DNA from 3 places in the Cronobacter malonaticus LMG 23826 genome. Region 3 is predicted to be linked to each of the others. Evidence: predicted binding sites of a transcription regulator. Region 3 holds the regulator's gene; each other region holds the start of a gene.
What was found. Region 3 encodes Fur, which represses iron uptake genes when iron is present. Its sites were predicted from a motif close to ATAATAATGAGAACNACTATCAA; they were not measured.

Region 1 (10,372 bases), 1.6 Mb from region 3:
CGCCAAAGTGCGCGACTACCTGTGGAAAAACGCGCATCTGGTGTCCACCGTGGTGCCCGGCAAAGAGGAAGAAGGCGCGAAATTCCGCGACTATTTCGCCCACCACGAACCGATCGCCACGGTGCCGTCGCACCGCGCGCTGGCCATGTTCCGCGGTCGCAACGAAGGGGTGTTGCAGCTCTCGCTGAACGCCGACCCGCAATTCGACGAGCCACCGCGCGAAAGCTACTGCGAACAGATTATTACCGATCATCTTGGCCTGCGCCTGAATAATGCCCCGGCCGACAGCTGGGGTAAAGGCGTCGTGAGCTGGACCTGGCGCATCAAAGTGCTGATGCATCTGGAAACCGAACTGATGAGCACGCTGCGCGAGCGCGCCGAAGACGAGGCGATTAACGTGTTCGCCCGTAACCTGCACGACCTGCTGATGGCCGCACCTGCCGGGCTGCGTGCCACGATGGGCCTCGATCCGGGCCTGCGTACCGGCGTAAAAGTGGCGGTGGTTGACGCCACCGGCAAACTGGTGGCGACCGATACCGTCTATCCGCACACCGGCCAGGCGGCGAAAGCGGCGGTCGTCATCGCCGCGCTGTGCGAGAAGCACAATGTGGAGCTGGTCGCTATCGGCAACGGCACCGCCTCCCGCGAAACCGAGCGTTTCTTCCTCGACGTGCAGAAGCAGTTCCCGAAAGTGACGGCGCAGAAAGTCATTGTCAGCGAAGCGGGCGCATCGGTGTATTCCGCCTCTGAGCTGGCGGCGCAGGAGTTCCCGGATCTCGATGTATCGCTGCGAGGCGCGGTCTCTATCGCCCGTCGTTTGCAGGATCCGCTGGCGGAACTGGTGAAAATCGATCCGAAATCCATTGGCGTGGGCCAGTATCAGCATGACGTCAGCCAGAGCCAGCTCGCGCGTAAACTGGACGCGGTGGTGGAAGACTGCGTGAACGCCGTGGGCGTCGATCTCAACACCGCGTCGGTGCCGCTGCTGACCCGCGTGGCGGGCCTGACGCGCATGATGGCGCAGAACATTGTGGCCTGGCGCGATGAGAACGGTCAGTTCCGCAACCGCCAGCAGTTGCTGAAAGTCAGCCGTCTGGGGCCGAAAGCGTTTGAGCAGTGCGCGGGCTTCCTGCGTATTAACCACGGCGATAACCCGCTCGACGCCTCAACGGTTCACCCGGAAGCCTATCCAGTGGTGGAGCGCATTCTGGCGGCGACGGAGCAGTCGCTGCGCGATCTGATGGGCAACAGCAGCGCGCTGCGTAACGTGAAGGCGGTGGATTTTACCGACGAACGTTTCGGCGTGCCGACCGTGACCGACATTATCAAAGAGCTGGAAAAACCCGGCCGCGACCCGCGCCCGGAGTTCAAAACCGCTCAGTTCGCCGAAGGCGTGGAGACGATGAACGATCTGCAGCCGGGCATGGTGCTGGAAGGCGCGGTGACCAACGTGACCAATTTCGGCGCGTTTGTGGATATCGGCGTGCATCAGGATGGCCTGGTGCATATCTCGTCGCTCTCCGACAAATTCGTCGAGGATCCGCACACCGTGGTGAAAGCGGGCGATATCGTGAAGGTGAAGGTGCTGGAAGTCGATTTGCCGCGTAAGCGTATCGCGTTGACCATGCGTCTCGACGAGCAGCCAGGCGAAGGCAACGCGCGGCGCGGCGGCGGTAGTAACCGCGAGGCGCAGAAGCGTCCGGCGCAGAATAACCGTAAACCGGCGCGCGACAGCGGCGCAGGCGGCAACAGCGCGATGAGCGACGCGCTCGCCGCCGCGTTCGGTAAAAAGCGGTAATCCGCCGTCGTGGCAGTGGAACAAGAAAGGCCGGGAGACCGGCCTTTTTTATTATTTTTGAATGAAGCCACTGGCGGGTGCGCTTCGCTTACCCGCCCTACGTTTTGACAGACGTTTTGGTTCAGTAAGGTGGGTAAGCGCAGCGCACCCATCTTTCATCCACGGCCAAACCACTACGCCGTATTAAAAAACCTCACATTCGGAAATAAATGAAAATATGTACGCGGTTACATTTTTCATTTAAATAACAATAGGCGAAAATAAATAACACACTAAATGCGTGCAGTAATAAAACACCATTGGCTTAAAATGTAATTAAATAAAAAATAAAGCATAAATAAATTGAAAAGTTTTATTGCAAATACCTCATGCCGCATTTTTTGCGCCAGAACAAATAAACCTCAAAAAGTCTCGCTGCGCTGCAATATTCTATTGAAGATAAAAACCATTCTCATTACCATCTTAATCAGATAAACACTACCTTCCCGCGCAATAATCGGCTCCCGGCCGTTGTATCGCCACGGTTCACCGCCGCTGAGCGCATTCGGAATAAGCAGGTCCTATGCAATTCACACCTAACAGTAGCTGGAAAATTACGGGTTTTGCCCGGGAAATTAGCCCGGCTTACCGCCAGAAATTATTATCACTCGGCATGTTGCCTGGCTCGTCATTCGAGATAAAACGCGTTGCCCCGCTGGGCGACCCGATTCATATCGAAACCCGACGCGTAAGCCTGGTGCTGCGAAAAAAAGATCTGGCGCTTTTGCAGGTTGAAGCGGCCCGCTGACCTTATTCTGTGTTGAGTTAACGCAAATGAAAAAATTAACCATTGGCTTAATCGGCAATCCCAACTCCGGCAAAACCACGCTGTTTAACCAGCTCACCGGCGCGCGGCAGCGCGTGGGCAACTGGGCAGGCGTAACGGTCGAACGTAAAGAAGGCAGCTTCGCGACGACCAATCATCAGGTGACGCTGGTCGATTTGCCTGGCACCTACTCTCTCACCACTATCTCCTCGCAGACCTCGCTCGATGAACAGATCGCCTGCCACTACATCCTTAGCGGTGAGGCGGACATGCTGATAAACGTGGTGGACGCCTCCAACCTTGAGCGCAATCTCTACCTGACGCTGCAACTGCTGGAGCTTGGCATCCCATGCGTGGTCGCGCTCAATATGCTGGATATCGCTGAAAAGCAAAATATCCGCATTGATATTGACGCGCTGGCGACCCGCCTTGGCTGCCCGGTGGTGCCGCTGGTGTCTACCCGCGCGCGCGGAATCGGCAGTCTGAAACTCGCCATTGATCGCCACCAGCGTAACGAAAATATGGAGCACGTCCATTATCCGGCGCCGCTTTTTGAGGCGGCAGAAGCCCTGGCGGCAGCGATGCCCGGCGACCTCCCCGCCCGGCAGCGCCGCTGGCTCGGGCTGCAACTGCTCGAAGGCGATATCTACAGCCGCAGCATTGCGAGCGACGCCGCCGCACGGCTCCCGCAAATCCAGGCGCAGCTTGAAAGCCAGCTTGACGACCCGGCGCTGCACATCGTTGACGCCCGCTATCAGAGCATTTCGACGATTTGCGACGCCGTCAGTAACAGCCTCACCGCCGAGCCGCACCGCCTCACGGCCGCGCTGGATAACATCATTCTCAACCGTTTTCTGGGCCTGCCCATCTTTCTTGGCGTGATGTATCTGATGTTTCTGCTCGCCATTAACATCGGCGGCGCGTTGCAGCCGATTTTTGACGCAGGCTCCGTGGCAGTTTTCATTCACGGTCTGCAATGGGTTGGCTATACGTTGCATTTCCCCGCCTGGCTGACGCTGTTCCTGGCCCAGGGGATTGGCGGCGGTATTAACACCGTGCTGCCGCTTGTGCCGCAAATCGGCATGATGTACCTGTTTCTGTCGTTTCTTGAAGATTCAGGTTATATGGCCCGCGCGGCGTTTGTAATGGATCGCCTCATGCAGGCGCTGGGCCTGCCGGGTAAATCGTTCGTTCCGCTGATTGTCGGCTTTGGCTGCAACGTGCCGTCGGTGATGGGTGCGCGCACGCTGGATGCGCCGCGCGAACGGCTGATGACGATTATGATGGCGCCGTTTATGTCCTGCGGCGCGCGGCTGGCGATTTTCGCGGTATTCGCCGCCGCCTTTTTTGGCCAGCAGGGCGCGCTGGTGGTCTTTTCGCTCTATCTGCTCGGCATCGTGATGGCCATTCTGACCGGCCTGATGCTGAAATATACGATCATGCGCGGCGAAGCCACGCCGTTTGTGATGGAGCTGCCGGTCTATCACGTACCGCACCTGAAAAGCCTGCTGCTGCAAACCTGGCAGCGCCTGAAAGGCTTTGTGTTGCGCGCCGGGAAAGTCATCGTCATTGTCAGTGTGTTCATTGGCGCGCTGAACAGCTTTTCGTTCAGCGGCAAGACCGTGGACAACATTAACGACTCCGCACTGGCCTCCGTCAGCCGTGTACTGACGCCGCTGTTAAAACCCATCGGTGTTCATGAAGATAACTGGCAGGCCACCGTCGGGTTATTCACCGGCGCGATGGCGAAAGAAGTGGTGGTCGGCACGCTGAACACGCTTTATACCGCCGAAAACATCCATGAAGCCCCGTTCGACGCCGCGAGCTTTAGCCTGAAAGACGAGCTGACCGGCGCGCTGGCGGAAACCTGGCAGAGCCTGAAAGACACGTTCAGCCTGCGCGTGCTGGCGAACCCGATTGAGGCAAGCAAAGGCGACGGCGAGATGGCGACCGGCGCGATGGGCGTGATGAGCGCGAAATTTGGCAGCGAAGCCGCCGCTTATAGTTATCTGATCTTCGTGCTGCTCTACATTCCTTGCATCTCGGTGATGGGCGCTATCGCCCGCGAATCGAGCCGCGGCTGGATGGGCTTTTCAATTCTCTGGGGGCTGAATATCGCGTATTCGCTGGCGACGCTGTTCTACCAGGGCGCGACCTTCCAGACGCATTCGCTCTATAGCTTTACGGCGATAGCGGCAGTCATCCTGTTTAACATCGCGCTGCTGACCACGCTGCGCCGGGCGCGCAGCCGGGTCGATGTCAGCCTGCTGGCACCGCGCCGCGAGGCCCGCTGTTGTGAAACCCCCGCCGGGGAGTGTCACTGATGGCAACGCTAATCGACGTGCGCGATCTGCTGGCGCTCTCGGGAAGAATGGACGCGCAGCGTATCAGCGAACAGCTCGCCACCCCGCTGCCGCTGGTCAACGCGATGCTCAGCCGCCTGGAGGCGATGGGAAAAGCGGAACGTCAGGAAGAGTGGCTGTCAGCGTGCCTGAGCGGCAGCTGCCGCCACTGCCCGGAGGGCAAGGCGTGCCGTAAAGAGGTCTGGCAATTGCGGTAACAGACAGGGCGGGCATAATGCCCGCCCTTTTTCTTAGTGCTACACGTCTTATTTATAGACGTCCGCCGTGGCGTGAATATCTTTGCCGGTTTTTTCGCCGCTGGTGATGACATAATATTTGCCACCCATCTCATCAGCTTTCTTAACCAGTTCGGCTTTCGCATCCATCGGCGCGGTGCCTCTGTCAGAGACGATAGTGCCGATTTTGGTGAGATTCATCTCTTTGACTTTATCTTTCTGCAACTCTTCCGCCGCCATCGCGCCAAAAGAGAGCGAACCCACAACCACAGACAACAGCATACCGGTGCGTAATTTCATAGTAATGACTCCCTGCTCAGATGATGTGAAGGGCGGGATAAAAACGCCCGATAACAATGACATCTAAAGTATGGCGTGCTTTTACCGGTTTGCCAGGCGAGCCTTCAGCGCCAGCAGCGTATCGCAGAATTCACGCGGATGAGAGATGAACGGCGCATGGGCGGCTTTCTCAAATATCTGCGATTCGCTGTCAGGAAAGCGTTCATCAAGCAGCGCGGCGATCTTGCGCGGCACCAGCCCATCGAGACGCCCGTAGAGGCGTAAAAACGGCCCCTGCCAGGCGGTGAGCGCCTCTCGCAGATCGGCGGTTTTCAGGATCTCCAGTCCGCCGTTCAGCACCGCGGCGTCAGGCATCGGCTGCGCCAGCACGATGGATTTCAACACGCGCGCGTCCTGGCGCGCCGTCTCGGTGCCGAGCGTTTGCAGCGCGAGAAAACGCTCGACCGTACGCTGAAAATCCTCGCTCAGCTGACGCTGAAAACCGCTTAAGACTTCCGGCTTAATGCCGGGCCAGTCGTCGCCCGCCTGAAAACAGGGCGATGAGGCAACCGTCACCAGCGCGTCAACCCGCGACGGTTCATTGAGCGCGACCTGGCTTGCCACCAGACCGCCGAGACTCCAGCCGAGCCAGATGGCGCGTTCGGGTGCGCGGTTCGCCACCAGGCGCGCCATCTCGTCGAGCGTCAGCGCGCCATAGCCCTGGCTGCGCCCGTAACCCGGCAGGTCTACCAGATGCAGCGTAAAGTGCGAGCTTAATTCCTGCGAAATGCAACGCCACACTTCGGCATTCAGCCCCCACCCGTGCAGCAGCACAAGATGACAATTTCCTTCGCCCGTGGTCTGCCACCAGATGTCATTCATCCGTTACTCTTCTCATGATTGATGTACAAGGAGGTCGTCATGCTAACAATACCGGGGATGTGTTGGCTATGCCGGATGCCGCTGCGCGTGGCGGGCTGGGGAATTTGTTCGCGCTGCCAGCGGCGGCGACAGGTGGCGGTATGCCCGCAGTGCGGCCTGCCTGCCGCGCTTGAGACGCAGCCGTGCGGCCGCTGCCTGCAAAAACCACCCGTCTGGCAGCGGCTGCTCGCCGCGAGCGACTACGCGCCGCCGGTAAGCGGGCTGGTGCATCAGTTGAAATTCCAGGGACGCACCGCGCTTGCGCCCGCGCTCGCCCGTCTGTTGCTGCTAAAAATTCTGGCAGCGAAACACGCTGACGCGCTTCCTGCGGCGGACCTTATCATTAGCGTGCCGCTGCACCGCTCACGCGCCTGGCGACGAGGTTTTAACCAAAGCGCACTTATCGCTAAGGCGCTGTCACGCTGGCTCGGGATACGCTACGCGCCGGATGCGGTGGTGCGCATTAAAGCCGCCCCACCCCAACGGCAGCTTAACGCCAGGCAGCGGCGCAGCAACCTGAAAAACGCCTTTCGGGTTGAATTACCGGTGGCGGGTCTCCATATCGTTATTGTGGATGATGTCGTCACAACAGGCAGTGCTGTTGCCCAAATCGCGCGCCTGCTTAAGCGCAACGGCGCGGCGACTGTCCAGGTATGGTGCCTGTGTCGAACCTTGTAGAGCCTCGATGATGGGCGTATTATAACCAACTAAAATAGTCAACTATTAGGCCATTGCTATGATCCGTATTTCCGATGCCGCCCAGGCACACTTTGCCAAGCTACTGGCAAGCCAGGAAGAAGGGACGCAGATCCGCGTATTCGTTATCAATCCAGGCACCCCGAATGCTGAATGCGGCGTGTCCTACTGCCCGCCAGACGCCGTGGAAGCTACGGATACCGCACTGAAATTCGACCTGCTCACCGCCTATGTCGACGAGCTGAGCGCGCCGTATCTGGAAGATGCGGAAATCGATTTTGTCACCGACCAGTTGGGCTCGCAGCTGACGCTGAAAGCGCCTAACGCGAAAATGCGTAAAGTGGCGGATGACGCGCCGCTGATGGAGCGCGTGGAGTATATGCTGCAGTCGCAGATCAACCCGCAGCTGGCAGGCCACGGCGGTCGCGTCACGCTGATGGAAATCACCGACGAAGGCTACGCCATTCTGCAGTTTGGCGGCGGCTGCAACGGCTGTTCCATGGTGGACGTGACCCTGAAAGAGGGTATTGAGAAGCAACTGCTGAACGAGTTCCCGGAACTCAAAGGCGTGCGCGATCTCACCGAACACCAGCGCGGCGAGCACTCTTACTACTAAGCGCTATCGCCCGCCATTAAAAAAGCCCGCTTTCAGCGGGCTTTTTTTTCGCGTATCCTCGGAATAAAAAACCCGCACAAGGCGGGTTCTTTTTTGCGTCGATTTCACTGCTCAGGGCTGACCCATCATCGCTGTCGGAAACCGCGCAGAGCGAGCGATTAGATGGCAGTTACGTTCGCAGCTGCCGGGCCTTTCGCGCCGCTTTCAACGGAGAAAGAGACCTTCTGGCCTTCTTCCAGGGTTTTGAAGCCGTTGTTCTGGATAGCGGAGAAGTGAACGAAAACGTCCTTGCTGCCGTTGTCCGGAGTGATGAAGCCGAAACCTTTTTCCGCGTTAAACCATTTTACTAAACCAGTCATTTTGTCAGACATGTTATCACCTTAAAAAATCATTGAGCCTTACGGCGTTGCGTGGCCTGCATAACAGAATTTACTTAGCGCTTATGGAGGAGACTCAAAAAGAAGGGATATCTTGGGATAACACTTGAAATGAGAACTGCTTTACTAAACTGCTTTTCGACGGGTCTGTCTCGCAAACCGAGGAGTGCATTAACGCATGATGGCTCACACAACGCAAGCTTTTTATTGCGTCCGTGAAAAATAGTCGCCCCTGCGCGGTTTACGCGGCGCAGGGGCGAGCGGTTACTTACGTTTTGCAGGCTTACCCGCCGACGCGGCGCGGCGGCGTTTATCCAGATCTTTAATCAACCGGTTCACGGTGTCGTCGGCAAACATCGCCTCCAGCCCCACAGTCAGCTTACGCCGCCAGTTTTTATACTGGTCGCTGGTGCCCGGCACATTGACCGGCTGCGCCATATCCAGCCAGTCTTCCGGCTGCAGACCGAGCAGCGCGCTGTTGCTGTCGGCGATATAGCGCTGGAGCGCGCGGTTCAGCGTGGCGCCCATTTTCATGCGCGTGGCGTGATGCCCTGCGCGTTTCGGCAGGCAGCCATGCTGGTGCAGGCTCTCCAGCAAACCCTGTTTGGCCCGCTCGCGATCGGCGTAAAGCCCTTTTAACACCTCTTCGTCGGGATAAAGCCCGAGCGTTTTCCCAAGCGTTAAATCGCCGCTCTCCCAGTAGCCGCGCAGCGTCGGCAGATCGTGTGTGGTTGCCACCGCCATCGCCTGCGATGTCCAGCGCTTCGGCGCGCGGAAGCGACTGCCGCCTTCGTTTTCAAAGTAGAGCACTTTGTACGAATAGACGCCGCTGTCGCGCAGCTTGCCGACGATTTCCGCCGGAACCGTACCGAGATCTTCGCCGATCACCATGCAGCGGTGGCGCTGGCTTTCAAGCGCGAGGATCGCCAGAAGATCGTCGACCGGATACTGCACATACGCGCCTTTATCCGCCGTTTCGCCATACGGGATCCACCACAGGCGCAGCAGGGACATCACATGGTCGATGCGCAGCGCGCCGCAGTTCGTCATATTGGCGCGCAGCAGCTCGATAAACGGCTCGTAAGCGCGCGCCTGCATCACGTGCGGATCCATCGGCGGCAGGCCCCAGTTCTGACCGAGCGGCCCCAGAATATCCGGCGGCGCGCCAACCGACGCCTTCAGACAGTACAGCTCGCGGTCGCACCAGGTTTCCGCGCCGCCTTCCGCCACGCCGACCGCCAGATCGCGATACAGCCCGATCGGCATCTCGTGCGACTGACTGGTCTCCCAGCAGCGGGCGAACTGTTCATAGGCGAGCCATTGCAGCCAGAGATAAAAATCGACCTCATCAGCGCGGTTTTTACAAAACGCCTGCACTTCCGGGCTGCTGGTGTTCTGATACGCTTTCGGCCAGGCGGGCCAGCCCCAGCGCATCGGATCTTCCTGCGCCTGCCAGGCGTGGATGGCGTCGAACGCCGCCTGCCAGTAGAGGCTTTCGCCCGCGCGCGCCACGAAATCGCGAAACGCCACCACATCGTCATCATCCGGGCCGCGCGTGGAGAAGCGCGCCCAGGCCATTTTCAGCGCGGTGAGCTTCAGCATGGTCACGGTGGAGTAATCGACCCACTGCGACTCCCGGGCCGCTTTCAGCGCCTGCTGCGTGGATTTGAGCTTCCACCACGCCTGCGCCTCATCGCTGCGCCTGAAATCCTCCACCGCGTTTACGTCGATATAAATCACGTTAAGCCAGCGGCGGGACGACGGGCTGTACGGGCTTGCGCTCTCCGGATTTGCCGGATAGAGCGCGTGGATCGGGTTTAAACCGATAAACGCGCCGCCGCGCGACCCGACTTCATTCAGCATCGCTTGCAGATCGCCGAAATCCCCGATGCCCCAGTTATTTTGCGAGCGCAGCGTATAAAGCTGGACGCACGCGCCCCAGAGTTTTTTACCTTCACGCAGCGCCTGCGGCTCATAGCAGCGCTTCGGCGCGACGATAAGCCGGCAGTGCCAGCGGCTATCGTCACGCGTGAGCGTCAGCGTGTGATACCCCTCGTCAAGCTTTGCCGGCAGCGTCAATGCCTCGCCGCCGCGCGCGTTGCCGCTAAACTGCTCGCCGGTTTCGCTGGTCAGCAGCCAGTGATAATCGCCGCGGCCCTGCGGCGTTAACTGCATACGACGGCTTTTCGCCACCACTTTTACCGGCGGCAGCGGCGATTTATCGGCCGCTTTCGGCGCGGCCTCCGGGTTCATCGCTTCCAGCAAACGCCGTTTGGTCTCAGCGCCAATCGCCTGCGGTTTG
Region 2 (10,372 bases), 1.9 Mb from region 3:
GTTCAGCTCTTCAAATGTCATTTTTTTAATGGTGGCGTTTGTAAAATCGATATATTCATGATTAACGCGCCAGTACCACAACGGCGTAATTGCGTTAAGGAGCGCGGAGAAATGGTCTTCGCCCTCTTCTTTGTTGCGCGGCGGGATGGGATCTGCGCCAGAAGCGTTGTCTGGTTTATTGGCACCATTTTCTTTCATAAAAAAAAGCACGCCGCTTAAAAGTAGCAGCAAGGTAATGACAGAATAAAAAATACTGTTCATGCGCAGGCTCCGTTTTTTTTGATTTTAATTTTCCGGCATGTTATTGTCAACGAAAACCATCCGGCGTATTTCTTTATCCTTCTGATATAAAAGGAAATAACATCAATGTTGCCCGACAATCTTGTGCCGGCGCGTTATCGTATTCCCACACCCGACAACCACCCCTCCGGCGAACAAAATAGCGAAAATTTAACTCAGGGAAAGCCAAAGCTCGAAGAATATGAAACGGACATATTGAGCGGCAAATCTCTGGCGGGCCAGAGCGGCAACGTACTGCTGGAAGAACGCGACCGTCATATTAAAGCACGCCTGCTCAGTGTGGTTAAAATTGAGGCTTACACTAAAGTCCTGAATAATCTGGTCGAAGATAATGCTATTAGCGCTGAAGAATTGGCTGAACTGATCGCCACGAAAACCGCGCAGATAAATGAAGCGGGTAATAAAATTTGGCTTAATCTCATTACCCAGGAAAAAGACGCCCCCGTTTTTTATAAGCTCGAGGATTAACTGGCGTGACGGAAATAACCTCCAGCCACCAATATTTCACTTTAGATAAGCAAGAAGAACAGAAATTTATCTTAAGTCAGAATTTGCAGGCGCTGATTAATGAAAAAAATGAAGCCATCGCCGGTTATACCCGGGCCGTGCTGACGATCCCGGCCGCCCTGGTTCAGCTGAAATGGCAAAATCGCCGCGAAATCTATCCGTTTCTGGTGAAAGAAGAGGTCTATGGCGCCGTACTTGAAGAGATCATGAAGCGTTATCCGCAGCTGCGTGTGCAAATCCTGACGGCCATTGAAGAAAATTATCAGCAGATTAAAGCGCAGGAAGCCGAAACGCTGATGCTAAGCCGCAGGCTCGCCGATGGCAACTGCCAGACCTCTTCCGTCACGCCGCTGCCCGAACCGCCCGTCGCCTCACCCGGCAAGTAGCGCGCCCGCGTTCTGTCCGCCGTTTTCCTCCTGCGTTATCACCTCCGTCACCTGATCCAGCGTTCCGATTTGCACATCACCGGTCCGATTGCGTTTGCTTCGGTCTATCAGCAGCAGCGATTGCGCCGCCCGGCGCAGCAGCAGCGTTTTGTACTCCGCGTTCCAGGAGCGCACGTCCCAGATGGTGCCCGTCTCATCAATCCCCTGGCATGAGAAAAGAAACAGATCGATATCGATATGCTTCAGTAACGCAGGCAGCGACGGGTTTTCATAACAGGCGGCCTGACGATGCAGAATGCCGCCGGTGCTGATAAGCGTTATCTGCTCGCGTCTGGAGACCTCCTGCCCTACCCGCACGCTGTTGGTGAAAATAGTGAGCGGGATATCCGGCAACTGCCGCGCCAGGTACCAGCAGGTGGTGCTGGCGTCGAGCGCCACCACCATCCCGGCGTCGAGCCAGTTCAGCGCGTTGCGCGCGATATCCATCTTATGCGCATGGTGGCTTTTCAGGCGCGCCTGGAACGGATCGTCATGGCCTGGCATATCGCGGCGCAGCGCCCGCGCGCGCCCGTGGCTGCGCAGAATCTTCCCGGCGCGCTGAAGTTCGCTCAGATCGCGCCGGATGGTCTCCTGGCTCACGGCAAGGCGGCTTGCCAGCGTCTGGGTGCTCAGTGCCTCATGCGCCCATAAGAGCCTGATAATCTTCTGCTGACGCTCGTTTTTCATTCTGCTGCTCCGTCGGTGACTGGCCTGGGTTGCACGCTGTTCATTATTGCAGCAGGCACACGGAAAGGAGAACCGGACCGCGCCGGAAATACAGAAAATCCTGATAATTTCCGCCAGTGCAGCATGAGGCACTACCCTTAGAGGACGCTTTGATAACGAGGAGGAACTTATGGCGATCGACCAGAACAAGATCCAGGACCCGACGACCCAGTACTTCACCGGGGAATATCCAAAGCAGAAACAGCCTGCGCCAGGCATTCAGGCCAAAATGGAGCCGGTGCCGGACTGTGGTGAGAAAAGCTACAAGGGTAGCGGCCGCCTTCAGGATCGTAAGGCACTGGTGACAGGGGGCGATTCCGGTATTGGTCGCGCTGCCGCCATTGCTTACGCGCGAGAAGGCGCGGACGTCGTGCTGAACTACCTCCCGGAGGAGCAGCAGGACGCCGAAGAAGTGAAGGCGCTGATTGAAGAGGCGGGCCGCAAAGCGGTGCTGATCCCAGGCGATCTGACCGACGAGAAATTCGCCCGCGATCTGGTACACCGCGCCATTCAGGAACTGGGCGGGCTGGATATTATGGCGCTGGTGGCCGGTAAGCAGACCGCCGTTGAGGATATCGCGAATCTCACCAGCGAGCAGTTCCAGAAAACCTATGCGACCAACGTGTTCGCGCTGTTCTGGATAACTCAGGAGGCGCTGCCGCACCTGAAACCGGGTGCCAGCATTATCACGACGTCGTCCATTCAGGCGTATCAGCCAAGCCCGCATCTGCTGGATTACGCGTCCACCAAAGCCGCTATCCTCAATTACAGCCGTGGGCTTGCCAAACAGGTGGCGGAAAAAGGCATTCGCGTGAATATCGTCGCCCCAGGCCCTATCTGGACGCCGCTGCAAATCTGCGGTGGCCAGCCGCAGGAGAAAATCCCGCAGTTCGGCCAGCAGACGCCGCTTAAACGCGCAGGCCAGCCGGCAGAACTGGCGCCGATTTACGTCTATCTGGCAAGCCAGGAATCGAGCTATGTCACCGCCGAAGTTCACGGTGTCACCGGCGGCGAGCACCTGAGCTAATCTCCCCTTCGGACAATAAAAAAGCGCGGCTTATGCCGCGCTTTTTCTTTGGCTGAAGGCGTAAGCGTTACTTCGCCTTCGTCACTTCCTGCCCGACCAGGCCGATTTTCAGATAGCCCGCCTGATGCAGCGTGTCCATCACGTTCATCATGGTTTCGTAGTCGACGGTTTTATCCGCGCGGAAGAAAATCGTGGTGTCTTTCTTGCCGCCGGTCTGGACGTCGAGCGCGCTAATCATCGAATCACGCGTCACCGGATCGTTGCCGATAAACATCGTTTTATCCGCCTTCACCGACAGATAGACCGGTTTTTCCGGACGCGGCTGCGGCTGGCTGGACGCGGCCGGCAGATTCACCTTCACATCGACCGTCGCAAGCGGTGCCGCCACCATAAAGATAATCAGCAGCACCAGCATCACGTCGATAAACGGCGTGACGTTAATTTCGTGCATTTCGCCGTTATCATCGAGATTTTCGTTAAAACGCATCGCCATAGGATTAACCTAAACGCAGTTTTTGAGCGGTACGCACCGGCTGCGCCTGGGCGCTCGCCTCGAGATCCAGATCGCGGCTTTGCAGCAGCAGTACCTGGGCTGCCACATCGCCAAGCGTGGCTTTATAGCTGCCGATAGTGCGCGCGAAGATGTTATAGATAACCACCGCCGGGATAGCGGCGACAAGACCAATGGCCGTCGCGAGCAGCGCTTCGGCGATACCCGGTGCCACCACCGCGAGGTTAGTGGTCTGCGACTGCGCGATGCCGATAAAGCTGTTCATGATGCCCCACACGGTGCCGAACAGACCCACAAACGGCGAAATCGCGCCGATGGTCGCGAGATAACCGTTGCCGCGCCCCATGTGACGCCCTGCCGCCGCCACGCGACGCTCAAGACGAAAACCGGTGCGCTCTTTAATGCCTTCGTTATCTTCGCTACCTGCCGAAAGCTCGCGCTCATTCTGCGCTTCTTCGATAAGGCGCGCGCTCAGGCTTTTCGGGCCGAAACGTTCGGCCATTTCACGCGCGTCGTCCAGCGTGCGGGCACCAGCCAGCTCCTGCTGTTCGCGCTTAAGGCGGCGTTTGTGGCCGGACAGCTCAACGCTTTTACTGAAGAAAATCGCCCAGGTCACGACGGACGCCAGAATGAGGCCAATCATGACGATTTTCACCACGATGTCGGCATGCTGATACATGCCCCAGACGGAAAGATCCGTCTGCATCAAATTATTTCCCACTGTGCATCTCCAGGACGAAAGTCACAAAACTGCTCACAATGATATCAAAATGACATCGAATTGATAGTAGTTCTCATTAGTATTTGCATGGTGCGCCAGCGCGAAATTTTTTTCTTTGCGCTCAGACAGGAAAGGCGTTCAGATGACGTTTTTTCATCTTTAAGGCCAGAACGAAAACAGCGCGAGGCGATGGCGATTTTCCGTGGTAACGTAGTTTTAGACATCCAGACGTTCAGACAGGGGAAATCCATGACCGACAAACACATTGAGACGGCGCTGGTACAGGCCGGGCGCGCAAAACGTTACACGCAAGGCTCGGTGAACAGCGTGATTCAGCGTGCCTCATCGCTGGTGTTTGACAGCGTGGACGCGAAAAAGCAGGCCACCGCCGGGCGCGCGCAGGGCGAACTGTTTTATGGTCGACGCGGCACGCTGACGCATTTTTCGCTTCAGGAGGCGATGTGCGAGCTGGAAGGCGGCGCGGGTTGCGCGCTGTTCCCGTGCGGCGCGGCGGCGGTCGCCAACACGATTCTGGCGTTTGTCGAACAGGGCGATCATGTGCTGGTGACTAACAGCGCGTATGAGCCGACCCAGGATTTCTGCACCAAAATTCTCACTAAGTTTGGCGTCACCACCACCTGGTTCGACCCGCTGGCGGGTGATGACATCGCAAAGCACCTTCAGCCGAACACCAAAGTGGTGTTTCTGGAATCGCCTGGCTCCATCACGATGGAAGTACACGACGTGCCCGCGATCGTCGCGGCAGTACGCCGCACCGCGCCGGATGCCATTATCATGATGGACAACACCTGGTCGGCGGGCATTCTTTTTAAGGCGCTCGATTTCGGCGTCGATATCTCGATCCAGGCAGGCACCAAATATCTGGTCGGGCATTCGGACGCGATGATAGGCACCGCGGTTGCCAACGCCCGCTGCTGGGATACGCTTCGCGAGAACGCTTATCTGATGGGCCAGATGGCGGACGCCGATTCCGCCTATGTCACCAGCCGCGGCCTGCGCACGCTGGCGGTGCGCCTGCGCCAGCATCATGAAAGCGGCCTGCGCGTGGCGCAGTGGCTGGCGGCGCACCCGCAGGTGGCGCGCGTCAATCACCCGGCACTGCCGGGCAGCAAAGGCCATGAATTCTGGAAACGCGATTTCAGCGGGGCCAGCGGCCTCTTCTCTTTTATTCTCGACAAACGCCTTAGCGACGCGGAACTGGCGCATTATCTCGATAATTTCGCGCATTTCAGCATGGCCTATTCCTGGGGCGGCTATGAATCGCTGATCCTCGCCAACCAGCCGGAAGAGCTTGCTGAAATCCGCCCGGCGGGCGGCGTGGACTTCACCGGCACGCTGGTGCGCCTGCATATCGGGCTGGAAAATGTGGAAGATTTAATCGCCGATCTGGACGCGGCCTTCCGTCGTATCGCCTGAAGTGAAAAAAAAACCGCGTTATCCCAGGAAAAGAGAGGGTTTGTTGAACCTGTAGTGCAGATGTAACGGCCCATTTAGAGGTACAATAAGGCAATTCCGCTGTTCCACAGGATCTCCCATGGCTGTTATCCAGGATATTATCGCTGCGCTCTGGCATCACGATTTTGCCGCGCTGGCGGACCCGCATGTCGTTGGCGTTGTCTGGTGCGTGATGTTTGCCACGCTGTTTTTAGAAAACGGTCTGCTGCCGGCGTCGTTTCTGCCGGGCGACAGCCTGCTGCTGCTGGCGGGCGCGATGATAGCGCAGGGCGTGATGGACTTTGTGCCGACGCTTGTGATCCTCACGAGTGCAGCCAGCCTCGGCTGCTGGCTGAGCTACGTCCAGGGAAGATGGCTCGGCAATACCCGCGTCGTGCGCGGCTGGCTCGCGCAGCTACCGGCGAAATACCATCACCGCGCCACCTGCATGTTCGATCGCCACGGCCTGCTGGCGCTGCTGACCGGCCGTTTCCTGGCGTTTGTACGCACGCTGCTGCCGACGATGGCAGGCATCTCAGGGCTGTCTAACCGTCGTTTCCAGATCTTCAACTGGCTGAGCGCCGTGATTTGGGTCGGCGTGGTGACCGGCTTTGGCTATGCGCTCAGCATGATCCCGTTTGTGAAACGCCATGAAGATCAGGTGATGACCTTCCTGATGATCCTGCCCATCGCGCTGCTGGTCATCGGCCTGCTTGGCGCGCTGTTGGTGGTATTAAAGAAAAAAGCGCAGTAAGTCTTTCCGGGCGGAGCGCAAACTCCGCTCACGACAGCGCGCGCAGGCGCGCGGCATCCTCTCCCGGCGTTACCCCGAAATAGCGTTTAAATTCACGGCTGAACTGCGACGCGCTCTCATACCCCACCTGCATCGCCGCTGCGCTGGCCTTCATGCCGTTATGCGCCATCAGCAGCCGCGCCTTCTGCAACCGCCAGGTTTTCAGGTATTGCAGCGGCGACGTGCTGGTCACCGCTTTGAAATTATGGTGAAACGCCGAGACGCTCATGTTGGCTTCCGCCGCCAGTTGCTCGACCGTCAGGCTTTCGGCGTAGCGGGTTTCGATGCGCCTTATCGCACGGCTTATCAGACTGAAATGCGTCTGGCGGCTTACCAGCGCCATCAGCGCCCCGCCGCCCGGCCCTTTCAGCACGTGGTAGAGAATTTCACGCACAATCTGTTTGCCAAGAATGCGCGCATCCAGCGGCTGCTCTAACACCTCCAGCAACCGCTCGACGGCGCAGAGAATGTCATCGGTCAGCACGCCGGAATTAATCCCGCAGGAACAGGAAGCAGGCCGGAAATGGTCATCCTCGCCAATCTCCATCACCAGCGCCTGCAGCTGTAGTAAATCGATATTAATGCGGATGCCCGCGAGCGGTTCTTCCGCGGTGGCGAAGGTTTCGCACTCAAACGGCAGCGGCACCGTCAGCAGCAGATATTCACGCGGATCGTAACGGAAAACCTTATCGTTGAGATAACCCGTTTTATGGCCGGAAAAGAGAAATATGATGCCGGGCTGGTAAATCACCGGCGTGCGCGCGCCGGGCGTGGTGCCGTACAGCAGGCGGATCTCCGGCGGCAAAAAGCTCAGCGTTTTTTCTTTCTCTTTTAAGCGTTTAATCTCTTCGGTGATATTCCGACATATTGCATCGCGGTTCATTAGCTGCGGCTCCCGGTCGCTCTTTCATCCGGCTGCCAGTGTGCGCAAAAAATGCGTTTTCCTCCAGAGGTAAAGAGAAATGGGCAAGAGAAAGGCAGGAATGAGCATTGAGGCTGTACGCCCCCGCGCCGAGAATAGTCGTCAACCCTGCACGCCTGATGCGTGACGTTTATTCCAGAAGGAGTTTTCGATGAACAACTTTAACCTCCATAACCCGACCCATATCGCCTTTGGTAAAGGCGCCATCAGCGAACTGCGCGCGCTCATTCCGGCAGACAGCCGCGTGCTGGTGACTTACGGCGGCGGCAGCGTTAAAAAAACCGGCGTGCTCGATCAGGTTTACAGCGCCCTGAACGGCCTCGACGTGCTGGAGTTCGGCGGCATCGAACCCAACCCGTCTTACGAGACGCTGATGAACGCCGTTGATCTGGTGCGTAAAGAAAAAGTGACATTTTTACTGGCTGTCGGCGGCGGTTCTGTTCTTGATGGCACGAAATTCATCGCGGCCGCCGCGCACTATCCGTCCTCGCGCGATCCGTGGCATATCCTCGAAACCCGCGGTAGCGAAATCACCAGCGCCATCCCGATGGGCTCCGTCCTGACGCTGCCTGCGACCGGCTCGGAATCCAACAAAGGCGCGGTAGTTTCGCGCCGCGCTACCGGCGACAAACAGGCGTTCCACTCCGCGCATGTTCAGCCGCGCTTCGCCATTCTCGACCCGGTTTACACCTACACCCTGCCGCCGCGCCAGGTGGCGAACGGCGTGGTGGACGCTTTTGTTCACACCGTCGAGCAGTACGTCACGTATCCGGTGAACGCTAAAATTCAGGACCGCTTCGCGGAAGGCATTCTGCTGACGCTTATCGAAGAAGGCCCGAAAGCGCTGAAAGAGCCGGAAAACTACGACGTGCGCGCCAACCTGATGTGGGCCGCGACCCAGGCGCTGAACGGCCTTATCGGCGCGGGCGTGCCGCAGGACTGGGCGACGCATATGCTCGGCCATGAACTGACCGCGATGCACGGCCTGGATCACGCCCAGACGCTGGCGGTTGTGCTGCCGGCACTCTGGAACGAGAAGCGCAATGAGAAGCGCGCCAAACTGCTGCAATACGCAGAGCGCGTCTGGAATATCACCGAAGGCAGCGACGATGAGCGCATCGACGCCGCGATTGCCGCCACCCGCCGCTTCTTTGAAACCATGGTCACCCCAACCCGCCTGAGCGATTACGGTCTGGACGGCAGCACTATTCCGGCGCTGCTGGCGAAGCTTGAAGAGCACGGTCTCACCGCGCTTGGCGAGCACAACGATATTACGCTCGACGTCAGCCGCCGCATTTACGAAGCCGCCCGCTAAGCTTTTTGCCGGCAAACTTTCGTTTTTGGCTATTTCGACCAGACTTAACTCACTGACTTGCGCCGGGGCAGCTTGCCCCGGTGTGTTAGCTCAAAAGGAGGAAATATGGCAAATCCAGGCGTAATTAAGCTGCATGACGGCAACCTGATGCCCCAGCTCGGCCTCGGCGTATGGCAGGCGACGAACGAAGATGTCGTCACCGCGATTCATAAGGCGCTGGAGGTGGGCTACCGCTCCATCGATACCGCAGCGGCCTATAAGAATGAACAAGGCGTGGGCGACGCGCTGAAAAGCGCGGGCGTTGCGCGCGATGAGTTATTCATCACCACCAAACTCTGGAACGACGATCAGAAGCGTCCGCGCGAGGCGCTGGAAGAGAGCCTTGAAAAGCTGCAACTCGACTATGTGGATCTCTACCTGATGCACTGGCCGGTGCCGGCTATCGACCGCTATGTCGAGGCCTGGAAAGGCATGATTGAGCTCCAGCAGGAAGGACTCATCAAGAGCATCGGCGTGTGTAATTTTAACGTTGAGCACCTGCAACGCATCATCGACGAAACGGGCGTAACGCCGGTGATTAACCAGATTGAGCTGCATCCGCTGCTGCAACAGCGCCAGCTGCACGCCTGGAACGCCACGCACAAGATCCAGACGGAGTCCTGGAGCCCACTGGCGCAGGGCGGCGAAGGCGTATTTGATCAGAAAATTATTCGCGAGCTGGCGGATAAATATGGCAAAACCCCGGCGCAGATTGTGATTCGCTGGCACCTCGACAGCGGCCTGGTCGTTATCCCGAAATCCGTCACCCCGACGCGCATCGCGGAAAACTTTAACGTCTGGGATTTCCGTCTGGATAAAGACGAACTGAGTGAAATCGCGAAACTCGACCAGGGCAAACGTCTCGGCCCGGATCCAGAACAGTTCGGCGGTTAATCGCGCCAGTTGGCGGCAAAAAGAAAAAACAGCATACTACGCAGGCCTGTTTACGGACGTTTGAGGATCAGTTCCGATGAAGCACCGCTTAGCGTTAGTTATGCTGTTTTTTTCCGCCAGCACGCTGGCGCAGGGGAATGCACAGACCCCCACCCAATTTCTGAAATCGCTCTACCAGAGCTATGCCAAAGGCAATGAACCGGTGGATTTTGCAAGCAAAGGCGAGCAGCAGATCCTCTCCGATCGACTGCTAAGCCTGGTGGAAGAAGATACCCGTCTCTCCGGCGGTGAAGTCGGCTTTCTCGATTACGATCCCATTTGCTATTGCCAGGACTGGGACGATCTGGCCGTGGATAAGATAAACGTCACTAACAGCGACGCGACACACGCCAACGCCACCATTACTTTCCGCCCGTTCCGCAGCTCACCGGATGCCACCACCCAGAGTTTCGCGCTGATTAACGAGAAAGGCCGCTGGCGCATCGATGACATCATGAACGGCAACGGCAGCCTCTATAAATCGTTGCAGGAGAGCGGCCAGCAGCTGCGCGCCGATAGCACGAACAACGATACCGTCTCTCCCTGAGACCTTCGTAATAAAAAACGGCTTGCCACTGGCAAGCCGTTTTTGTGTCTGCGGCCGCGTTACTTCGCCGGGCCGCCCGCGAGTTTATCGAGCATCATCACGCTGGACGTTTCGATGTACTTCGGCAGCTCCGAGAAGAGATGAATGATGT
Region 3 (10,372 bases):
CCCGCGCGTCGCCATGAGTCCGCAGGCGGCCCACCAGGCGTTTATTCGCGGCAATATTGAGCTGGTACGTCTTGAACAGGCCGAAGGCCGTATCGCGGCGGAGGGCGCACTCCCCTACCCGCCCGGCGTGCTGTGCGTGGTGCCCGGCGAAATCTGGGGCGGCGCGGCGCTGCATTATTTTCAGGCGCTGGAAGAAGGGATCAACCTGCTGCCGGGCTTCGCGCCGGAGTTGCAGGGCGTCTATGTCGAAACCTGCGATGGCCGCCGTCAGGTTTGGTGTTACGTGGTCAGTGAAACGCCTGCGCCGCAACCGCATACAGAAGGAGCGTTATGATGAGCAAATCCAACAAAATGGGCGTCGTGCCGCTGACCATCCTGACCATGGTCAACATGATGGGCTCCGGCATTATCATGCTGCCGACCAAACTCGCCGAAGTGGGCACCATTTCCATTATCTCCTGGCTCGTGACCGCCGTCGGCTCGACAGCGCTCGCCTGGGCGTTTGCCAAATGCGGGATGTACAGCCGTAAATCGGGCGGCATGGGCGGCTATGCGGAATACGCCTTCGGCAAATCCGGCAACTTTATGGCGAACTACACCTACGGGGTGTCGCTGCTTATCGCGAACGTAGCTATCGCCATTTCCGCGGTCGGCTACGGCAGCGAGCTGTTCGGCGCGGCCTTAACGCCGGTGCAAACCGGGATCGCCACTATCGGCGTGCTGTGGATCTGCACCGTCGCCAATTTTGGCGGCGCGCGTATTACCGGCAAGCTCAGCAGCGTGACCGTCTGGGGAGTGATCATTCCGGTGGTCGGGCTGTCGGTCATCGGCTGGTTCTGGTTCAGCCCGACGCTGTATGCCGCCTCGTGGAACCCGCATCACGTGCCGTTTTTCGATGCGGTCGGATCGTCTATCGCCATGACGCTGTGGGCCTTCCTGGGGCTGGAATCAGCCTGCGCCAATACGGAAGTGGTGGAAAACCCGGAGCGCAACGTGCCGATTGCGGTACTCGGCGGCACGCTGGGCGCGGCGGTGATTTATATCGTCTCGACCAATGTGATTGCGGGCATTGTGCCGAATCTGGATCTGGCCCACTCCACCGCGCCGTTCGGGCTGGCGTTCGCGCAGATGTTTACGCCAGGCGTCGGGAAAATCATTATGGCGCTGATGGTGATGTCCTGCTGCGGCTCGCTGCTCGGCTGGCAGTTTACCATCGCCCAGGTGTTCCGCTCCTCCGCCGATGAAGGCTATTTCCCGAAAGTCTTTTCCCACCTGAGCCGCGCGGAAGCGCCGGTCAAAGGGATGCTGACGATTGTGATTATCCAGAGCGGCCTGTCGCTGATGACTATCAGCCCTTCGCTTAACAAGCAGTTTAACGTGCTGGTGAACCTGGCGGTGGTGACGAATATCATCCCGTATATTCTGTCGATGGCAGCGCTGGTCATTATTCAGCAGGTGGCGAAAGTACCGCCGCGCAAGGCGAAACCGGCGAATCTGGTGGCGCTGCTCGGCGCGATTTATAGCTTCTACGCGCTCTACTCGTCAGGCGAAGAAGCGATGCTGTATGGCGCGATAGTGACGTTTATGGGCTGGACGCTGTACGGGCTGGTGTCGCCGCGCTTTGAGCTGACCAATAAGCACGGTTGATGAGAGGCATCACGGTGAAAACAAAACGGCAACCCGAAGGTTGCCGTTTTTCGCGTCTCCTGTTCAGGAGCGCATTTATGCGTTTTTCAGCACTTCGCTGACGATTTCGACCGCTTCTTTCTCGATCTGCTTGCGGTGTTCTTCACCGAGGAAACTTTCGCAGTAGATCTTGTACGCGTCTTCGGTGCCGGAAGGACGCGCCGCGAACCAGCCGTTCTCGGTCATTACTTTCAGGCCGCCGATAGCCGCACCGTTGCCCGGTGCGGCCGTCAGACGCGCGGTGATGGGGTCGCCCGCCAGCGTACTGGCGCTGACCATTTCCGGAGAGAGCTTCGAGAGCGCCGCTTTCTGCGCGGAGGTCGCGGAAGCCTGGAGACGGTTGTAGCTCGGCGCGCCGAAACGCGCGGCCAGCTCGTCATAGTGCTGCTGCGGGTTTTTACCGGTTACAGCGGTGATTTCCGCCGCCAGCAGGCACATGATGATGCCGTCTTTATCGGTGGACCACGGCGTGCCGTCAAAGCGCAGGAAGGATGCGCCCGCGCTCTCTTCGCCGCCAAAGCCGAAGCTGCCGTCGTAGAGACCGTCAACGAACCATTTAAAGCCAACCGGCACTTCCACCAGCTTACGACCCAGCGCGTCCACCACGCGGTCGATCATCGCGGAGGAGACCAGCGTTTTGCCAACGGCCACGTCCTGGCCCCACTGCGGACGATGCTGGAACAGGTAGTTGATCGCCACCGCCAGATAGTGGTTCGGGTTCATCAGGCCCGCAGGCGTGACGATACCGTGGCGGTCGTAATCCGGGTCGTTCGCGAACGCCAGGTCGAACTTGTCACGCAGCGCCAGCAGACCGGCCATCGCCGATTCCGACGAGCAGTCCATGCGGATTGCGCCGTCTTTATCGAGGTGCATAAAGCGGAAAGTCTGATCCACCTGATCGTTAACGATGGTGAGATTGAGCTTGTAGTGCTCCGCGATACGCTTCCAGTATTCGATACCGGAGCCGCCGAGCGGGTCGACGCCAAGCTTCAGGCCCGCTTTCTGGATAGCGGCCATATCGACGATTTCTGCAAGCCCTTCGATAAACGGCTGCACCAGATCTTTTTCCTGAATGCGGCCGCTCGCCCAGGCCTCGTCCAGAGAGATGCGTTTCACCTCTTTCAGGCCGTTCGCCAGCAGTTCGTTGGCGCGGTTTTCGACCACTTTGGTGACGTTGGTGTCTGCCGGGCCGCCGTTAGGCGGGTTGTATTTGATGCCGCCATCGTCCGGCGGGTTGTGCGACGGGGTGATGACGATGCCGTCGGCCTGCGCGCCGCCGCGTTTGTTGTGTTCAAGAATGGCATTCGAGACCGCAGGCGTCGGCGTATAACCGTTGTTCTCCTGCACGATGATATCGACGCCGTTGGCGGCCAGCACTTCCAGCACGGAGATAATCGCAGGCTCGGAGAGCGCGTGCGTATCTTTACCGACATAGCACGGCCCGGTGATGCCGTTTTTCGCACGCTCTTCGGCGATCGCCTGGGCTATCGCCAGAATGTGCGGCTCGTTAAAGCTGTGGCGCGCGGCGCTCCCACGGTGGCCGGACGTACCGAACTTCACCGCATGTTCCGCATTACCCACTTCCGGCTTCAGCACGTAGTACTGTGCGGTAAGCTGGGCGACGTTGATTAAATCACTCTGTTGTGCAGGCTGTCCCGCACGGTTATTGACTGCCATGGCCTGGTCCTTCTGACGCAAGAGTTAAATGGTGCCGCAAACCTTCTCAATCAATTCCGCCGGGAACTGCATGGTCTGCATGATGTGTTCGATCATGCTGCATTTGCGGCCTGTATTCGTATTCGTAATCACCCAGTACGGCGTGCCCGGCACGTGGCGGGGTTTCGTCTGGTTACCACTTTGCAGCAGCGTTTGCTCGTCACCAGCGAAATAGACGCGGGTACGGCCGTGTAACGACTCGGTCGCTTCGGCAAAAGTATTTGCATCCAGTGAATAGAGTGTAGACAGCACCAGCATAAAACGATTGACCGCGCGTTTTTGTTCGGCGTATTCATCCGATAACAGCAGTTCACGCATCGCTCGCACGCGGTCGCGCGCCGGGTTCACTGGCTTTTCAGGCTCAGCGGCGGGCGCAACAGTGGCGGGAGTCTCTGCTTTGGCGGGTGTAGCGGCTAATTGCGAGGAGGCGGAAAATTTCAACATGCGCCGTAAAATGTCGGACGCGCTTTCGCCAATATGCAGGGTGTGGCTGGCAATGTAGCGATACAGCTCGTCATCAACTTCAATCGTTTTCATCTTAATCCAGTGCGATATCTTTTCTGAATACAAGTCGTTGGGAGTATAAAGTTAAAACCCAACAGCGGATAGCGTCAAACCAGGAAGGCCGCAAAAGTCGGAATTAACTGGAACCTTGCAGCCGGGCGGCAGAATGGTCAACATGATAACCTAACCTGTCAGTCGCCAAAAAAGAACTTTGCCATGAAATTAAATACCCGCACGCAATCTGCGCAACAACCGACTCAAAATACACCGATTGTGTTAATTCACGGGCTGTTTGGCAGCCTGGATAACTTGGGCGTGCTGGCCCGCGATCTGGTGGCGGATCATGACGTTGTGCAGGTTGATTTGCGAAATCACGGGCTTTCCGGGCGCAGCGAGACGATGGATTATCCGGCGATGGCGCAGGATATTCTCGAAACGCTGGATGCGCTGGGGCTGAATAAGGTGATTCTTATCGGTCATTCGATGGGCGGCAAAGCGGCGATGGCGGTGACCGCCCTTGCGCCGGAGCGCATTGAAAAGCTGGTGGCGATTGATATCGCGCCGGTCGATTACCAGGTGCGCCGTCACGATGAAATATTCACAGCGGTGAACGCCGTGAACGACGCGGGCGTCACCTCTCGCCAGCAGGCGGCGGAGATTATGCGCCAGCATATTGCTGAGGAAGGCGTGGTGCAGTTTCTGCTGAAATCGTTTGTCGATGGCGAGTGGCGCTTTAACGTGCCGGTGCTGTGGAACCAGTATTCGCATATTGTCGGCTGGGAAACGGTGCCAGCCTGGCACGGCCCGGCGCTGTTTATTCGCGGCGGTGCGTCGCCTTATGTGGAAGAGGCGCACCGCGAGGCGCTGCTCTCACAATTCCCCAAAGCCCGCGCGCATGTGATTGCGGGCGCAGGCCACTGGGTGCATGCCGAAAAACCGCAGGCGGTGCTGCGCGCGATTCGTCGCTTTCTGGAAACTGATTAAAAACAGACCGACCGGCGCCCTCGCGCGCCGGATGCGTTGGCGCGCTTCGCTGCCTCATGTATGATGGCGCGCTGAAATACCGCCGGGCCACGCCACGGCAGCCTGTTTCCCCTGTCTATACTCATACCATGGCAAAAGAACAAACGGACCGCACAACGCTCGATCTCTTCGCGGATGAACGCCGTCCGGGCAGACCGAAAACCAATCCGCTGTCGCGCGACGAACAGCTGCGCATCAATAAGCGCAACCAGCTTAAGCGTGACAAAGTTCGCGGGCTTAAGCGCGTGGAGCTGAAGCTGAACGCCGATGCGGTAGACGCGCTGAACCATCTCGCGCAGGCGCGCAATATCAGCCGCAGCGAGCTGATAGAAGCGATGCTGCTCGCGCAGCTGAAAGCCTTGCAGGAGTAAGGTCTGGTCTGAATTTTACCCAAAAGGACGGGGCAATGTAGCAGAGAGTGCACCCGGCGCCTGATACCGTTTCCGCACCTTCTTCTGTTCTGCTATGATTGCCCTATCTGTGGGCGTTATGCCAGCACCATTACATTTAGATTCAAGAGGTTATTCTTCTTATGGCAATCGTAGGCATCTTTTTCGGCAGCGACACCGGCAATACCGAAAATATCGCAAAAATTATCCAGAAACAGCTCGGGACTGACGTTGCTGAAGTGCATGACATTGCTAAAAGCAGCAAAGAGGATCTGGAAGCGTTCGATATTCTTCTGCTTGGCATCCCGACCTGGTACTACGGCGAAGCGCAGTGCGACTGGGACGATTTCTTCCCGACGCTCGAAGAAATTGACTTCAACGGCAAGCTGGTAGCGCTCTTTGGCTGCGGCGACCAGGAAGATTATGCAGAATACTTCTGCGACGCGCTGGGCACCATTCGCGACATTATCGAACCGCGCGGTGCGACCATCGTTGGCCACTGGCCGACCGAAGGCTACCATTTTGAAGCCTCTAAAGGTCTGGCGGACGACGATCACTTCGTTGGTCTCGCGATTGACGAAGATCGCCAGCCGGAACTGACCGCTGAGCGCGTTGAAAAATGGGTCAAACAGGTTTCCGAAGAGCTTCATCTGCAGGAAATCATCAACGCCTGATGATAAGCGGCGCGGGCACCGTTCCGCGCCGTTTGATAGATAAAAGCAATGAAAATAATTGCTACAAATTTTTAACTTTCCCTCACTACGCTGTACAATGGCTTTCTTAATTATCAGGCTCTCCACGTGAAAACGCTGGCTGGCCCACGATTTTTAAGCTCTTTTTTGCCGGACGCTTGCGGTTTTCATTTAGGCATGTCAGTTCTATAATGAGACGCATTCATCTTCGGCGTATCCGATGTATCGCTCCCTTCCGGAGCGAGTCGTTAAGCAACAGGACAGATTCCGCATGACTGACAACAATACCGCATTAAAGAAAGCCGGCCTGAAAGTCACGCTTCCTCGATTAAAAATCCTCGAAGTGCTGCAGGAACCGGTCAATCATCATGTCAGTGCGGAAGACCTCTATAAGCGTCTGATTGACATGGGTGAAGAGATTGGCCTTGCCACGGTCTATCGCGTACTTAACCAGTTCGACGATGCCGGCATCGTCACTCGTCACAACTTCGAAGGCGGTAAATCCGTTTTTGAGCTGACGCAACAGCATCATCACGATCACCTGATTTGCCTCGATTGCGGCAAAGTGATCGAATTCAGTGATGACTCTATTGAAGCGCGTCAGCGTGAGATCGCCACGCGCCATGGCATTCGCCTGACCAACCACAGTCTCTATCTGTACGGTCACTGCGCGGATGGCGACTGCCGCGAAAACGAACACGCCCACGAGGCTGGCGGGAAATAACACTCGCACATTGCATCATCCAGGCCGACATTTGTCGGCTTTTTTATTGCCTGAAAACGCTGCACCGAAAACAGAAATGTATTTTTTTAGATAAACTTAAAAAGTTAGGGTATTTTAATACAGCGCACAATGCTTAATTAAACCACATATATTTTATTAAATCGAAATTCAGAAAAGATAAATATCTTTATCACTCAATCGTTTAGACATCAGATTATCCCTGTTTCTTCTTTTATCTCTCCTGCCCCTTATTGCAGCAATAAAAATCCATCCATTAAGATACAGCAACGATTTAATTTTATTTTATATAAGGTAACCAACATGGTCTTACCCCCTAAACCGCTTGCTGAGATTTACCGTATCGCGGATATTTTCAATAGCTACGGCAACTGGTCTCGTGCAGAAAAAAATACGCTGATCCCGCTTCGGGACGGGGAGATCTGCATCATTCGCGGCGGTCAGTTCTCTCTGATGCGCCAGAGCGATCGACTGCTTATCGAAAAAAGCAGTGCGCCGTCGGTGCTGGGTCTGGCGAGGAATTTAGGTAAAACTCAATTCGCCAAATTACAGGCGGATTCTGAATGTCATTATCAGTTAATTCCTTTTGATTATTTCATTCAGGAGATCGAAAAAAATCACTGTCAGTTACATCTGCTTATTTTGTCCTCATGGATTATTAATATGCTTTGCTATCGTGAAGAAATTATGATGGGGCGAAACAGCTATAGCATGATTAAAGCAAATATCGATTGTCTGGCGGCAATGGATGAGTTCATGCGCAACCGGATTAACGTGGCTGATTATATTGTTAAAAAAACCAACCTTTCCCGCAGCATGGTGATGAAAACCCTTTCTCAGTTGCGCGGTGCGAAAAATATTGAGATAAGCAAAGGCAAACTGGTCGCGGTTCACCATCTGCCTGAGTCGCTGTAAGGCATACGGCACCCGACATGAAAAAGCCAGCCCACAGGCTGGCTTTTTTATTGCGTTACGGCTGTACGTTATCAACACGGCTGTAGCGTTTACCGTCACTGCTGACGCTGCGGACCTGCACGGCACCCGTCACGCGTGGCGGCTTCGCATCGTCGTAGCGCTGCCAGCGCGCGCCGCCGTCAGTGGAGTATTCCATTGCAACACCAGGTAAGCTGTTGTTCATCCGCAACACGCCGTTGTTAATCCGCGCGCCCGGTACCGGCAGGCGGAACTGCACGCCCGCTTTTTCGAGCTTCGGCAGTTCACGGCTGCCCGCCAGGTTCGCAAAGCGCGTCCAGTCGTCATGAAGCGCTTTTACGTCCACCAGATGGGTCTCGCCGCCTTTATATTCGCGACCTGCCTGATAATCCTGCTCCCAGGCGGCGCGATGCCAGGCGCGCTCCGCAACGGAAAGCAGACGCGGGTACATCATGTACTCCATTTGTTTATCGGTGCGTACCACTTCACTCCAGAGCTGCGCCGAGAGGCCATACGCACCTGGCCACGGCTTGTCAGATTTTGCGCTGAACGCGTTGCCGTCGCGATCGACAGAGGTTTCGGCGTTTTGCGGCAGGTTATCCGGCGCGAAGCTGAAAATCTTGCGCTCGTCGCTAAAGCGCGTGCCCCAGTAGTAGCCGCTCTCGGCCGGGTTTACTTCGTTCGGGAAATCCAGATAGACATAATCCGGGTTAGAGACCACCACGCGAAAACCTTTATTCGCCCAGTCGTTCGCTGTATCGAAACCGCCCCAGTAGAGCGTGTCCCAGAAGTTGACGTTAACGTGCGAGGTGGCGAACGCGCTGGCGTCTTTCGCATCTTTTAGCCCGTCCTGCCACGCCTGCATGGTGTCGATGCCGTGCGCCTTAACGAGCTTGCTCACTTGCGCGCCAAAGTAGCTGGAGAGGTGTTCGACATCAGCCACCACGCCGTCCTGCACCATTTTTTGACACACTGGTGAGCGCGCCCAGGGCTTGTCCTGACGGCTCTGGTCGATAATCCCCTTCCCGGCTTCCGGTTTCGTTTTATCCGTATAACCCGCGCCGAGGTAGATATTTTTCGCCTCATCGCCGCCGAAATGCCAGGTGGTGAGCGGCTGCCCGGCCTCTTTGTGCATCTGCTGGATCTCGCCAATCACTTTATCGACAAAGCGGCGCGAGGAGTCGAGGCACGGATTGAGATAACCGGTGCGGTTGTAGTACTGCACGCCAGTGGTGATGGACGTATCTTTCGGGTCGAGCAGGCGATACTGGTTCGCCTCTTCGGTTTTACCGGCTTTTTCCAGCCTGTCGTAACGCGCTTCCATCGCAATCACCGCCGCGCGGGCGTGAGCGGGCATGTCGATTTCCGGGATCACTTCTATCTGGCGCGCGGCGGCATATTTCACAATCTCAATATAATCCGCGCGGGTGAAGAAACCGCTGCCATTATTGTTCGTATCAGGCCCGGAGCCGAGCTGCGGCAGCAGGCAGGTTTTTTCGCTGAGATCGTGACAGCGCTTCGCGCCTGTGTCGGTCAGCTCCGGCAAGCCCGGAATCTCGATACGCCAGCCTTCGTCATCGCTCAAATGGAAATGGAATTTATTGAGCTTATAGGCCGCCATCTGGTCAAGCAGGCGTAGCACAGCGGCTTTAGTGTGGAAGTTGCGTCCCACATCGAGTTGAATGCCGCGATAGTCAAAACGCGGCGCGTCCTGCGCGTCGAGCATGGCGATTTGCTTCGCGCCCTTAGCCGGGATCAGTGACAGCAGCGATTGCAGCCCGTAAAAGACGCCCGCGCGGTCATAACCGGTAATCGTCGTCTCTTTTGGCCCGATATGCAGCTGATACGCGCCGGACACCGCCTCGTTGCCAGTAAACGCGTGGCTGGTGATAGCGGTACGTACCGGATAGCCTGCATCAGTTTTTATACCGAGCAGCGCGAAGCGGGCGGCTACCGCCTCCTGCGCGGGTTTGTCGAGCGCGGACATATCAAGCTGAACGCCCTTGTCCAGTGAGACATTTTGCCCGTGTACTTTGACGTGCCGCGGCGTAGGCACGATCTGCCCGCGCAGGCTCTCTGCGTTCAGCGTTTTAACGTCGCTGTTTTTATCGAATCGCGCTTCGGCGGTCATCAGGATATTTTTATCGTCCGGTGTGCGTTTCCACTGATCTTTCAGCGGGCTGACAAAATCGGTCAGCGTTTCGGTATCGGTACTGGCGATAACCTTCGGCGCGCCGTCGTCTGCCGTGACATACCAGCGCGGCAGCACGTCGGTGATAAACAGTTGCCAGTATTCATTGATAATCGGGATTTCCACCGAGGCTTTCGCCGGGAAGCCGGTGAATTTGTCCGTCGGCTCAAGCTTGTGAAGATCGCCCATCACGTGGGTCACTTTAAATTGATCGTTATCGACTTTAAGGATCTGGCGAATGCTGTGAAACCAGATAGTCCAGTTTTTGTCGGTCACCGCGTCGCCCGGGTTGGTAAGCGTGATGACCGCTTTGTTGCATGAGGCCCAGTCAGCGCCGAGCGCCGCGCAGTCTGTGCCGTGCTGCGCGGCCTGATTGTCGGTAATGGTGTAATTAAGTCCAAACTGGCTGATGCTCTCTGCCGTTGACGCCTGTGCGGTGGCTCCGCTGAAAAGCCCCATCACCGCACCCGCTAATACACTGTTCTGTAACTTTTTC

Region 1: feoA (ferrous iron transporter A) is a predicted target of Fur. The motif match lies at 2,237-2,259, and genes of this name have one in related genera.
Region 2: exbB (tol-pal system-associated acyl-CoA thioesterase) is a predicted target of Fur. The motif match lies at 4,278-4,300, and genes of this name have one in related genera.

What each region holds. Positions count from the first base shown of each region.
Region 1 is NZ_CP013940.1:147,494-157,865, reverse strand. It holds gene AFK66_RS00675 (Tex family protein) at 1-1,798, shown strand, start outside; gene feoA (ferrous iron transporter A) at 2,361-2,585, shown strand; gene feoB (Fe(2+) transporter permease subunit FeoB) at 2,612-4,927, shown strand; gene feoC ([Fe-S]-dependent transcriptional repressor FeoC) at 4,927-5,163, shown strand; gene AFK66_RS00655 (YdgH/BhsA/McbA-like domain containing protein) at 5,212-5,481, opposite strand; gene bioH (pimeloyl-ACP methyl ester esterase BioH) at 5,563-6,342, opposite strand; gene gntX (DNA utilization protein GntX) at 6,382-7,059, shown strand; gene nfuA (Fe-S biogenesis protein NfuA) at 7,118-7,693, shown strand; gene cspE (transcription antiterminator/RNA stability regulator CspE) at 7,852-8,064, opposite strand; gene malQ (4-alpha-glucanotransferase) at 8,335-10,372, opposite strand, start outside.
Region 2 is NZ_CP013940.1:468,751-479,122, reverse strand. It holds gene AFK66_RS02260 (ESA_00282 family adhesion-associated protein) at 1-261, opposite strand, end outside; gene AFK66_RS02255 (hypothetical protein) at 367-768, shown strand; gene AFK66_RS02250 (hypothetical protein) at 774-1,193, shown strand; gene fucR (L-fucose operon activator) at 1,179-1,919, opposite strand; gene AFK66_RS02240 (SDR family oxidoreductase) at 2,089-2,985, shown strand; gene exbD (TonB system transport protein ExbD) at 3,053-3,478, opposite strand; gene exbB (tol-pal system-associated acyl-CoA thioesterase) at 3,483-4,217, opposite strand; gene metC (cystathionine beta-lyase) at 4,467-5,654, shown strand; gene yghB (DedA family general envelope maintenance protein YghB) at 5,773-6,426, shown strand; gene AFK66_RS02215 (AraC family transcriptional regulator) at 6,455-7,348, opposite strand; gene yqhD (alcohol dehydrogenase) at 7,539-8,702, shown strand; gene dkgA (2,5-didehydrogluconate reductase DkgA) at 8,808-9,635, shown strand; gene AFK66_RS02200 (DUF3828 domain-containing protein) at 9,712-10,221, shown strand; gene AFK66_RS02195 (putative quinol monooxygenase) at 10,281-10,372, opposite strand, start outside.
Region 3 is NZ_CP013940.1:2,826,639-2,837,010, forward strand. It holds gene speF (ornithine decarboxylase SpeF) at 1-334, shown strand, start outside; gene potE (putrescine-ornithine antiporter) at 334-1,647, shown strand; gene pgm (phosphoglucomutase (alpha-D-glucose-1,6-bisphosphate-dependent)) at 1,723-3,363, opposite strand; gene seqA (replication initiation negative regulator SeqA) at 3,388-3,939, opposite strand; gene ybfF (esterase) at 4,123-4,890, shown strand; gene ybfE (LexA regulated protein) at 5,019-5,300, shown strand; gene fldA (flavodoxin FldA) at 5,462-5,992, shown strand; gene fur (ferric iron uptake transcriptional regulator) at 6,282-6,734, shown strand; gene AFK66_RS13355 (helix-turn-helix domain-containing protein) at 7,056-7,667, shown strand; gene AFK66_RS13360 (beta-N-acetylhexosaminidase) at 7,723-10,372, opposite strand, start outside.